Regions from separate parts of the Paenibacillus sp. 01T443 genome, predicted to be linked through region 1. Evidence: predicted binding sites of a transcription regulator. Region 1 holds the regulator's gene; the other holds the start of a gene.
The links. Region 1 encodes Rex, which represses fermentation and respiration genes when NADH is low (regulators of the CRP and FNR family bind a similar motif). Its sites were predicted from a motif close to TTGTGAAATATTTCACAA; they were not measured.

Region 1 (5,688 bases):
GCAGCGTTTCCAGCGATTTCGTAAATACATCTCTTCTGGATTCTAACATCCCTTTTGTTTGCAGCATAAGCTCATCCAAAATCGTGCGATTCGTTGAAGCCCATACATCTTTTGTCATCATGGATCCATCGATAATGCCTAGCTCGGTCAAACCGGATTCCACTAATGTTTTAACAATATTCATAGCTTGCTCGAAATCGCCTCTCGATCCGGTGCTGCGGTCACCATAGAACATTTCCTCCGCTGCAGCTCCGCCAAGCGCAATCATAATTTGTCCATTTAGGAAATCTTTTGTATATAAATACTGATCCTGCTGTGGATTATGACGCACATAACCCAGTGCTTGTCCCCGTGGCGATAAGGCTACCTGTGAAACACTGCCTGGGCGTACCAGCTCCGCCATTATCGCATGACCAAGCTCATGAAGCGCGATGCGCTCACGTTCTTCCTTCGTCGCTTCCCGATCCGTCTTCTCGCCCATCATCACTTTATCGATCGCCATGGATAGATGATTTTCTGCGATTTGTTCACGGCTCTCCCGCATCGCATAGATCGCTGCTTCATTCATGACGCTCTCAAGCTGTGCGCCCGAGAAACCAAAGGATTCTCTCGCGATTCGATCCAAGTCAACGCCGTCTTCAATGGGCTTATTGTTAGCATGTATGTTCAAAATATGCAGCCTGCCCTTTTTATCCGGCAGTTCGACGCCGATATGGCGGTCGAAGCGGCCCGGCCGCAAGAGCGCGCTGTCCAGCATTTCCTTGCGATTAGTTGCTGCAATCAGCAAAATCCGCGGGGATTCATTAGCATGTATGCCATCCATTTCCGTCAACAGCTGATTCAAGGTTTGATCATATTCCCGCTGCTGTCCGCCGTCTCTTTTGCCGCCGATGACCTCGATCTCATCGATGAAAATGACCGCGCTGCTTTTTTTGGCTTTATTTGCTTTAGTACGCGCTTCTTTGAACAAATCCCGAACGCGTCCCGCGCCAACGCCGACATACATCTCGACGAACTCACTGCCAGAAGCAGCCAAATAGATCGAATCTGTATATTGAGCGGCAGCTTTAGCAAGCAGAGTCTTACCGGTTCCTGGAGGGCCCGCCAATAATATGCCTTTAAGCGGACGAATGCCCAGCTTTGCTATTTTTTCCTGATGAACAAGAAAATCAAGAGCTTCAACCAGCTCCTGCTTTGCCCTCTCCTGACCTCCGATTTGCTCAAAGGTAAAGGGAGTAGACTTTACGTCGGTACGCTGTTTCTGTCCGGTCATGGCCGTTAGTTTGCCTCTGCCGCGTGCAGCATAGACGACTGCAAAACCAATAACGCCAAGCATCAGCATAGGAGCGACATTTTGTCCGATAAAGATCAAAAACGCAATGACTATTGGCACCAAACCAATCGCTATTTCAATTCCATATTTCCGCATATTACCAAGCCTCCAATTCGTTAGAGGTGCGAGGCATTACGACGTATTTCACCGCTTCTGGATTTTTTATCGTAATATATACGTTTTTTTCATCCATTTCCGTTGAAATCGTTATATCTTTGTACGCTTTAGCTGCCTTATTCATGGCTTCTGGAATGTTGGAATAGGTTTTGGTCTCCATGGCTTCAGCAATATCGAACATAGCAGCATACCATAAATCCTCAAGCTGCTTATTTGGTTTCCCTTTAAACTTCAACGTAAGCTGACGGTCATCAAATATATCTTCGCCGTTAGCCTGAATTCTCTCATATACATCGCGAAGATTCGCATCCTCGTTTAATTCAATTGGAATGGTTACCTGCTCATTATCCATAACCGGCTTATCTGAAGAAACGACACCGGCTATTTCTTTAGCGACCTGCTCTAACGGCGCTGCTACTGCTACTTGATTGTAAATTGCCCAACCGCCAAATAAAACGGAAGCCGATATGGCTGCTGTAATTACTATTGGTATCACTCGCGGTCTCAACATATGCAAAATCCCTCCCGCAGCTTTTTATATGATTATTCCGTATATCAATTCCTCTATACGAGAGTATATCATGTATTTCTGCTGGATTCGTCCCGCAAATAAAGGAAACGGAGCCTTAAGGCTCCGTCCGAGATGGAAGTTTATAGGAATTAATGAAGTTTCCATTATCAAAACGATAGAAATCATAATGGTAATGAGCCGGGTTTTCACCGTCGCTGTAATAGATTTCCCACACTCGCTGACCATCAAGCAAGCCGGGCTGAATCCTTTTCACATCTGCTTTTGGCTGCTTGCTCTTGAACGTAGCTTTAAGGTCCTGCGCGGAAATTCCTTCTGAGGCTTTGATCACCTCGGGCAGCTTCTCCTCCGCTAACCATACAAATACATGCTCATCCGCTTTATTGATTCCTTCAATAATCCATGTTTCTTTATTCCAAGTATGGTGATAGACCTTTTCAACTTTAGAAAGCTCGGCAGCTTCTATAGCTTGCTTCTTGGCATCTTTAATTGCCGCCCATTGCGGATTTTGTATTTCATTGAAATAAATAAAACCGACTGTTAGAAGCAGCAAGAGACAAGCGATGATTACGAATAACCACCGCTGAACCGTCATGAACGGCGGACGTTTCCTTGCTGTGGCGCGCATTAGGCGTTAAGCAAGCGATCGAAGCTCGCCTGCGCCTCGTAACGAATTTTCTCCTCATCAAGCAAGGTGCATTCGCCGTTTTTCAAAACTTGCCGTCCGTCGATCCACACATGCCGAACGTCTCGCCCAGAGCCTGAATAAACCAAATGTGACACAATATCTGTCTTCGGATAGAAATGCGGCTGCTCGATATCAATTGCGATGAAATCAGCTTTTTTACCGACCTTTAGGCTGCCGAGTTTATCCTCCTGCCAGATTGATTTAGCCCCATAAATCGTTCCAAGCTTTAGCGCTTCCGAGGCAGGAATAGCCGTCGGATCTCCTGAAACCCCTTTATGAAGCAAAGCAGCGAAACGAATTTCCTCGAATAGATCGAGGTTATTATTGCTTGCTACGCTGTCTGTACCCAGAGATACCGTAACACCTGCGCGAAGCAGATCGGGAACGCGAGCAATTCCGCTTGCAAGCTTAAGATTGCTAACGGGATTATGCGATACGGCAACCCCTTTGGCAGCGAGCAGCTCAATTTCAGCGTCATTCAAATGAACTGCATGGGCAACGAGCGCGGGACGGGAGAAAAATCCTAGGCGATCCAAATGCTCGACAGGGCGAAGTCCGTAGTCTTTGACATTTTGTTCAACCTCGGTGATGGTCTCAGACATATGAGTGTGCAGAGGCAAATTATAATCATGCGCGGCCTGTACAAAGCGTTCGATATATTCAGGAGGACAGGTATACGGCGCATGAGGAGATATCATCGTCGTAATACGACCGTCTGCTTTACCATTCCAATCGCGTGCGAAAGCAATGGCTTCAGTAAGCTTAGCTTCCTGTACGTCAGGAGGGCAAAGCCCGATTACGCCTCTCGTCAAAACGCCGCGGATGCCGCTCTGTTCAACCATCTGTGCAACTTGATCCATGCGATCGTACATATCAACAAATGCCGTTGTACCTGAACGAAGCATTTCCACGATAGCTAAAGCGCTGCCAGCGCGGGTATCTTGGTCGACATATTTGCCTTCCATAGGCCACATCTTCTGTTCCAGCCACACCTGCAGGTTTTGGTCATCCGAGTAACCGCGAAGCAGGCTCATAGCGGCGTGTCCATGCGTATTGATGAGTCCTGGCATAAAAGCAAGCTTACTGCCATCCACTTTTTGAACAGCTTCAGAAAGCTGCTCAGGAGCTTGTGTACCTATGTACGTAATACGGTCGTCGGTTACGACCATATGTCCTTTAAATGTCGGGTTTTCATCATCCATTGTAATAAACAATCCATTTTCAATCCAAATCTGACTCATCCTGCGTCTCTCCTTCTCTAACTAAATAATAAGCTATACTAAGCAATTCCCTTGTAAAATCCGCATTTTGAATACGCACCTCATCTGGCACCCGCAGAATGGCAGGCGCGAAATTCAAAATGCCCTCTACGCCTGCTTCTACGAATTGATTAGCCACATTTTGCGCTTCAAAAGCGGGTACCGTGATGATTCCGATTCTGATTTTTTGTTCTGCAACCGTAGAGATAAGCTCACTCATGGGCAGTACTTTCAGATTATTGATGCTCGTTCCGATCTTGCTCGGATGAACATCAAATACCGCCGTAATTTGCATGTTATCCTTGGAATACTTATTGTAATTGCACAAGGCATGCCCCAAATTACCTGCGCCGACAAGCGCGACCTTGATCGTCTGATCAACCTTTAAAATCTGACGGATTTTTTCAATCAAATAAACAACATCATAACCGACGCCCTTTCGGCCGAACTCACCGAAATATGCAAGATCCTTACGAATTTGAGCAGGATTCAAATCAAGCTTTGTGCCTAAATCCTGTGAAGAAACGGTTTGGATTTCTCGATTCACCATTTCATTCAACACTTGGAGATAAACGGGAAGCCTTCTGACGACAGCCTCCGATATTTTCGTTTGCTTCATCGCTTCTCCTCCTCTGCGCTTGCCTCGTTATGATGAACCACGGGCTGGGCAGTTTTCTCTTCGCTTAGCCACTCCCGCATTCGTAAAATCATTTGATCCGTATGCATGGTTTCGATTTTTGGACCGGGCAAGGAATACAAGAAATGTTTCCCGTAATACGTATCGATCACCCTAGTATCATAGATGATGACGATTCCTTTATCCTGCGATGTTCTCACCAAACGGCCAAAACCCTGCTTAAAGCGAATAACAGCTTGAGGGATCGAAAGCTTCATGAACGGGTTTTGCTTTTGCCGCTGCAGCATTTCCGCTTTTGCCTCCGCTAACGGATGGCTGGGCGGTTGGAAAGGCAAACGCACGATCGCCAGACAGATCAATGCTTCACCCGGTATGTCCACGCCCTCCCAGAAGCTGCTTGTACCGAGCAGAACGGATTCAGGCGTTTGGCGGAAGCGTCTTGTAAGTTTTGTGCGATTGCCGCTGTCGATTCCTTGCCCCAGCACTTGAATGCCGGAGACGGAAAGCTTTTCTTTTAATGGCTCGTATACTTGTTTAAGCATGCGGTACGAAGTAAACAATACAAGCATTCTGCCCTTCGTTTCCTTTGCGGCATCAGCAAGCGATGCAACCAACATTTCCAAATAAGTATCATCGACGGAGACTCCCTTCAAAACAGGGAAGTTACGCGGAATGACCACCAGCGCTTGCTCCCTATAATTAAACGGAGAAGGCAGCTGCACCGTTTTTAACCTGCCTTGTTCTTCATACCCCGTTAGGCCAAGCTGCTCTTCGGCATACTGAAAGGATTTCTGAACGGATAAAGTAGCGGAAGTCAGTACGATACTTTCTTTCACATCGAAAAAGTACTTTTGCAGCTGGGCGCTTACATCAACCGGCACGCCATAAAGCTGCACGGAGCGGAAGCGGTAAACGCTGCTTGCTTCGATCCAAAATACAGAATCAGTAAGTTCTAACTTGATAAATGTCCGAAGCTCATCCTTTAGACGGGTTAAATCGCGGACAGCACCGTTTAGATCCGTAATCAGCGCTTGAACGGCTGAATCGTCAACACGATCCTTGATGTCCGTGACCATCTTGTCGACGGTGCGGACCACACGGTTCAGCTCGGTATGAAGATTTCCT
Region 2 (5,688 bases), on a different contig from region 1:
AACGGAGTTAGGGACTTATAAAATCCACGCTTCAGCCTGATAAAACGGTCTAAGTGATATCAAGTATTACCTTGTAACCCGAAGCACTACTGAGTATAACTAAGATAATACTTGGCAGTGCTTCGGAATACTTTTCTTCTCATACTCAGATTATTCTGGGTATTTTTTATGCTGTATAAATGCAGTGACAAGACGTCCATTTCCATATACGATATAGGAATAGATGGATGTTTATGGAGAGGAGAACCGAAGATAAACGAGCAAAAACCATTTTTTTATGAAAGCGCTGTAAATTTTATTGTTATTATTATTTGTTGGGTCATGATTTTTATTTTATCAGCGGGATTCATGATTGAATATTTTAAAGGGACTCGCCCGCTTTCTTTCGTAATTCCGATCATTTCCATTGGTAATATCTCAGTTATTGTCGGCACATTTTTTTATAGGAATAACCCACTCACAAGGTATGTAAGAATCTCCACCTTTAGCGGTTTTTTCACCATGTATGTATTTACTTTAATGACGGCTACAACACCCATTACTTTTACTTTTGTATTTCCCTTAGCGACGTTATTTTGCATGTATGTCGATCGTTGGTTTATGTTCATCGTTTGCTCTTTTATTTTGCTGTTGAACGGTGTGTATATCGGAAACAAACTCTACAGCGTGAGCAAACAGGAAATCGGTGAGGCCGCATATAACCAGTTTACGACGTCTATGCTTATCCATAGCTTTGTTTTGCTGCTGTTTATGTCCAGTTTAATCGCAATCGTCTACGTCTTCCATCGGCTTAGAAGAGCAATGGAATATAAGGTACAGGAAGCGCATCATGCCAGAGAAACGGGACAGAAATTGTATGCGCAAGCGACAATCGACGGTTTAACGGGCGTATTCAATCGCAGGCATTTTGTCGAGAAGGCAAGAGAGCAGCTCGGTGAGACAGGCAGTTCGTTCTCTTTGCTGCTTTTGGATATCGATGATTTTAAAAAGGTGAACGATGTACTCGGGCATTTGGCCGGTGACCAGGTACTCATTACGATTTCCAATTTACTGATCCAGGTTTATGCGGACATTGGGATGGTTGGCCGGGTAGGCGGCGAGGAATTTGCGGTTTTCCTAAAGGGGAGAAGTGAAGACGATAGCCTAGAATTAGCGGAACGCTTGCGTAAAATGCTGGAACAAACCGAGATCTCGCTAAACGAGGGAAAACAGATTTCAGTGACGACCAGCGGCGGTATCGCGTATGCGGACAGGAACGGCTTGACCTTTGAAGAGCTGTTCCAGCTGGCCGATAAGGCGCTCTATACCTCTAAGGATTCGGGAAAAAACCAGATTACCAAGGCACAAGTGGGCTAATCTTATGAATGGCTGTTTGCAAAAAATGGACAAAAAAAGAAGGAGGGCATCAAGCCCTCCTTCTTTTTGTTGTGTTTATTAGTGCACGAGAGAAAATAGACCATGGATATGCGACAGGTAGCGAATGTTACTTGCTTCCTTCATCAGGGATGCAGGCAAGCCTTTCAGCTGCGTTGCGTTTCCGCCGATTGTTCCTACGCCGTCTTTGCGGCCAAGGCTTCCAAGCGTTCCGGAGAATACAGGAACGAATTTATCCATTACGCCGCCTTTGATTTGAACCGCTAGGTTGTAGCCTACCGTTTCGCCCATTTGCCAAGCAAGCTGAGCTGTTGGAGGATAAGGGCGATCGCCACCCTCTGGGAATACGACTGCACAGTCGCCGGCAAGGAATACATCGGCATGCGAAGTCGATTGTAGAGTAGGCGTAACCGTTGAACGGCCGCGGTCCTCTGCAAGGCCGCTGCTGCCGACAACCGGATTGCCTTTTACGCCACCAGTCCAAATGATTGTGCTGGATTCGATAGTGCGTCCGTCTTTAAGCGATACGGAACTTTTTGCTGCTTCAGTGATTGCTACGCTCGTAATGAAGTTTACGCCGCGTTTCTCAAGGCTTGTAACCGCACGGTCGATCAATACTTTCGGGAGCATTGGCAGAACGGCAGGGCCTGCTTCTACGCAATACAACGAAATATCATTGAAGTCGATGCCTTTGCTGCGGCAAACCTCTGGAAGTCTGTCAGCGAATTCGCCGACAAGCTCAACGCCAGTCAAGCCGCCGCCGCCAACAACGATCGTTGCGTCTGCTTTGTTACCTGATTTTTTGTAAGCGTCAAGACGGTCTTCAACATGCTTGCGAATGCGGTTAGCATCGGCAACGGATTTAAGAACAAGGCTGTTCTCTTCCAGACCAGGGATACCGAAGTAGTTCGTTTCGCTGCCCAGGGCAACAACAAGCGTATCGTACTTCTGTACTTGGCCGCTCGCAAGAACAACTTGTTTTTCGTTTGGTTTAATTTCTTTCACCGAATCAACGATGATATTCACTTGCTTGTCGCCAAGAAGCTTGCTCAGCGGCAGCGCAACGGCTTGCTCAGCGATTGAGTCTCCGGCAAGTCTGTGCAGCTCAGTGATGATTTGGTGAGTAGGGAAACGGTTAACGATTGTGATGCTGGCTTCTGCTGCAGTCAGGTGCTTGCGGGCCGTTAGAGCAGTAAGAAGACCGCCGTAACCTCCACCAAGAATTAAAATTTGCTTCGACATGTTCATCCTCCGTTCGTTCTATGCGTAATCAGTGTATTATGCTTTTTCGTTTTTACGTTCAGACAGTACGCTAAGGAAAGCTTGTGCAAAGCGCAGCGTTTTTTGAACTTCCGGATCCTTCAACATTTTCAACATAGCGAACAAGCCAACAGAAGTGTTAGCCGTTTCTTGTGAGCGCTCGCCAGCCTCAATTGCTGCAGCTGCGATACCTTTTGCTTTCTCTTGAACCGGTTTGACGAATTCACCGATACCTTGAGCGAAATCGTTGATCAATACTTTGTCTGTAGCAATGTTTTGTGCGAAATCATAAGCTTTGGTCATTAGTGTTACCATTTCAGCCAATTTCGGAAGGTTGTCCACGAGCACAGTCAGCGACTGTTGAACCTCCGGCCTCATTAATTGATCAAGTACATCTAACGTTTGCTTTTCTTCAGCGAGGCTAGCTGCGACCTCTTGTCCAGCAGATGGTTGTGACATTATAGAATGTCCTCCTTTACGCTAATTTGAAAGTAAGTTATGGTCTCAATTGTGTCATTCGCTAGAAGTGAGTGAACATCCATAAAGTTTGTTACACTTTTCACATAGTTCTTCAAAAAGACGACTGTGCGTTAGTAACAGCCTTACCCATGTTTCTTGGAGAAGGATGAGTTAGCGAGTATGACGAAATCGGATTGAACCCTTTGTTTCTATTCTACATCGTTTTCACAAAAAGTTAAAAAGAAATTTATTACTTTTGGCAAAAAAATATTGCAATTTGTCATCGGGAACAGAGGAATGCAAACATTTTGTCTATTTTCACACTAATTTTTGGCTATTTGGGTGATGCCTGATCAATTGACCAGCTTTCATCCAATTCCTGATCAGCGCTCAAGCCCCTTCAATAAGGTATGATGGAAGGAGCCAATCGAACCCTCATGAATATGTGGAAATGATGAACATAAGGAGAGTGAGAGCCATGCAGCCGTTTACGCAGAGAGTCGTCGCCATCATACAAGCCATTCCGGAAGGAAAGGTTATGACATACGGTCAAATCGCGGAGCATGCCGGGAGCCGCAGGGGCGCAAGGCAGGTGGTCCGAATTCTTCATTCGCTAAGCAGTATTCATAATCTTCCCTGGCACAGAGTAGTTAATGCAAAGGGCGAAATAGCAATCATGGATGAAGAAGCCCGCTATATGCAGATTCTTTACTTAAACGCAGAAGGTGTTAAAACGAGCGAGGATGGCCGGGTCGAATTAGACAAATACCGTTATCATCCTGTCATTGAATTCGAAGGCAAAGACGGATACGATTAACATTTTCTAATAAAGCCTAAATTGAAACCCCGTATCCGAACCTTTATTATGGTATATACCAATCGGAAGGGAGAGAAAGACCATGACCACTGACATTGCACCTGGTAACGTACGAAACTTCACTGTTTCTACCGAAATTTTTTATAATCCGAGCTTGGATATCTATTCGCAAATGATTTATATCGTACTTAGCTCGAGCACCGCCGATTCCGCTTCGCTCACCATAGATGAGGTTGCTAAGAAGGGCCGTATGACGACAAAGCATGCGATAAAGGCCATGCAGGCATTAGTAAACGAGCAGTTAATTCCACATAAAGTATTCCGCAAAATGATCGGGGAATTCCAGGATGACCGTTTATCCTGGGCAGCCAAAGGCTTGCTAACCTATTGCAAGGAACATAAGGATATTACGCTGGCTGGGCTGCTGGCGCTCTCGGACCAATCGGGGGAAGACGAGCAAAGCATTCGCAAAGCATTGATGGAGCTGGAGCGAAACGGTTATTTGGAGGAGTTTCCGGATCTGAGCAAGCTGACCTATTTATAAAAATAGCAGGACGTATGCGGCATGGGGGCCGGATACGTCCTGCTATTTTTTTGAAAATATTAAGGCCGGTTACTTTAATCTTTGCTTAATCGTTCAAGGAGCRCGTCGCCGTTTGTGCCAACCTTTACATACGCAAAATGAGCATTTCGTTCGGTCTCGACGCCAGTGCCTTCGGGGACAAAATATGTTTCAATTCCGTAGTAGATGTTATCCCAGCCGTTCGAGGTGCCATTCATAACGATCTCCTTGCCAGTTAACGATTCTCCGGCTTTGTATAAACGTTCAAGTTCGTATACGCCATTATCACCTTGCAGAAGCACAACCTTGATTCGCCTTGCGCTTCCTTGCGCCTCCAACTCCTCAGTGATGCTTGCTGGCGGCGTAGAAATGCTGTAGTTGAGCCGTACATAATCACCTTGAAGCAGTGATCTCGGGTCCAGCGGCTTAATGGCCAGCTTAACAGAAGTGCCGCTGGAGAGTAACGCTTCGCTCGTTGCCGCATGGTATCCAACGTATCCAAGCTGCAGAGCAACAACAATGGCGATTAAAATCGGGCTTCTGCGCAGCAGATGCCTGTACGCGTCGGCATCCTCGGGCACACTCGCGCGTGTCCGGTAAGCGAAGAAATACGTAACCGCAATGGCAAGTAAGCCTAACAAGGCAAGGGTAACCGACTTGTGAAACAGCGTCCAGAACAAATCGTAATATTTGTACGCCAGGTACAGAAACCAAAACACTAAGCTGACTGACGCTTCGAGTGCTTGGCCGCGGCGGACAAACAGAAAGGCTAGAACGGTCACGACGATGAAATTTATTAGATTAAACAGCTCATACGAATAAGGGAATAAATCCTCCATGAATGTAAGCCAAAAGAGCAGCAGCAGCATGAACAACAATCCACATTCACGGAGATGCCGTCTATGAGCAGCCCCCTCAGAGAGCAAATGGTGGCTTGCGTAGATGACGGCATTTAGTGCTGTCAAGATAAGCACGATAAAAGAATAGGCGTGCTGGAGGTATTCGAACAGCTGGAAGAGCAGAATTGCCATATTCACATTGATTAAAGAATAGATGAAGAAATGCTGTGCCCGTCCATGAAGCCTGAACCAACCGGCCACCGTTACGGCTAAGAAAAGCAAGGTTAAACCTGCCAAGTCGATCCATGCGATCGCAATTATCCCTGCGGCATATCCGATCGTAAGCACCGTGTAACGGATAACGGTGTTTAGGCGGG

Region 2: a site for Rex is predicted at 3,182-3,199, ahead of AC1DLI_RS24340 (DUF1641 domain-containing protein). Genes of this name have one in related genera too.

The regions. Positions count from the first base shown of each region.
Region 1 is NZ_JBFTPE010000001.1:226,847-232,534, forward strand. Features, by position in the region: gene AC1DLI_RS01005 (AAA family ATPase) at 1-1,429, opposite strand, end outside; gene AC1DLI_RS01010 (hypothetical protein) at 1,431-1,961, opposite strand; gene AC1DLI_RS01015 (cell wall elongation regulator TseB-like domain-containing protein) at 2,077-2,574, opposite strand; gene AC1DLI_RS01020 (amidohydrolase) at 2,607-3,908, opposite strand; gene AC1DLI_RS01025 (redox-sensing transcriptional repressor Rex) at 3,889-4,545, opposite strand; gene dinG (ATP-dependent DNA helicase DinG) at 4,542-5,688, opposite strand, start outside.
Region 2 is NZ_JBFTPE010000014.1:116,954-122,641, forward strand. Features, by position in the region: gene AC1DLI_RS24325 (hypothetical protein) at 1-1, shown strand, start outside; gene AC1DLI_RS24330 (GGDEF domain-containing protein) at 502-1,356, shown strand; gene AC1DLI_RS24335 (NAD(P)/FAD-dependent oxidoreductase) at 1,435-2,616, opposite strand; gene AC1DLI_RS24340 (DUF1641 domain-containing protein) at 2,653-3,093, opposite strand; gene AC1DLI_RS24345 (MGMT family protein) at 3,572-3,910, shown strand; gene AC1DLI_RS24350 (hypothetical protein) at 3,993-4,454, shown strand; gene AC1DLI_RS24355 (GDYXXLXY domain-containing protein) at 4,529-5,688, opposite strand, start outside.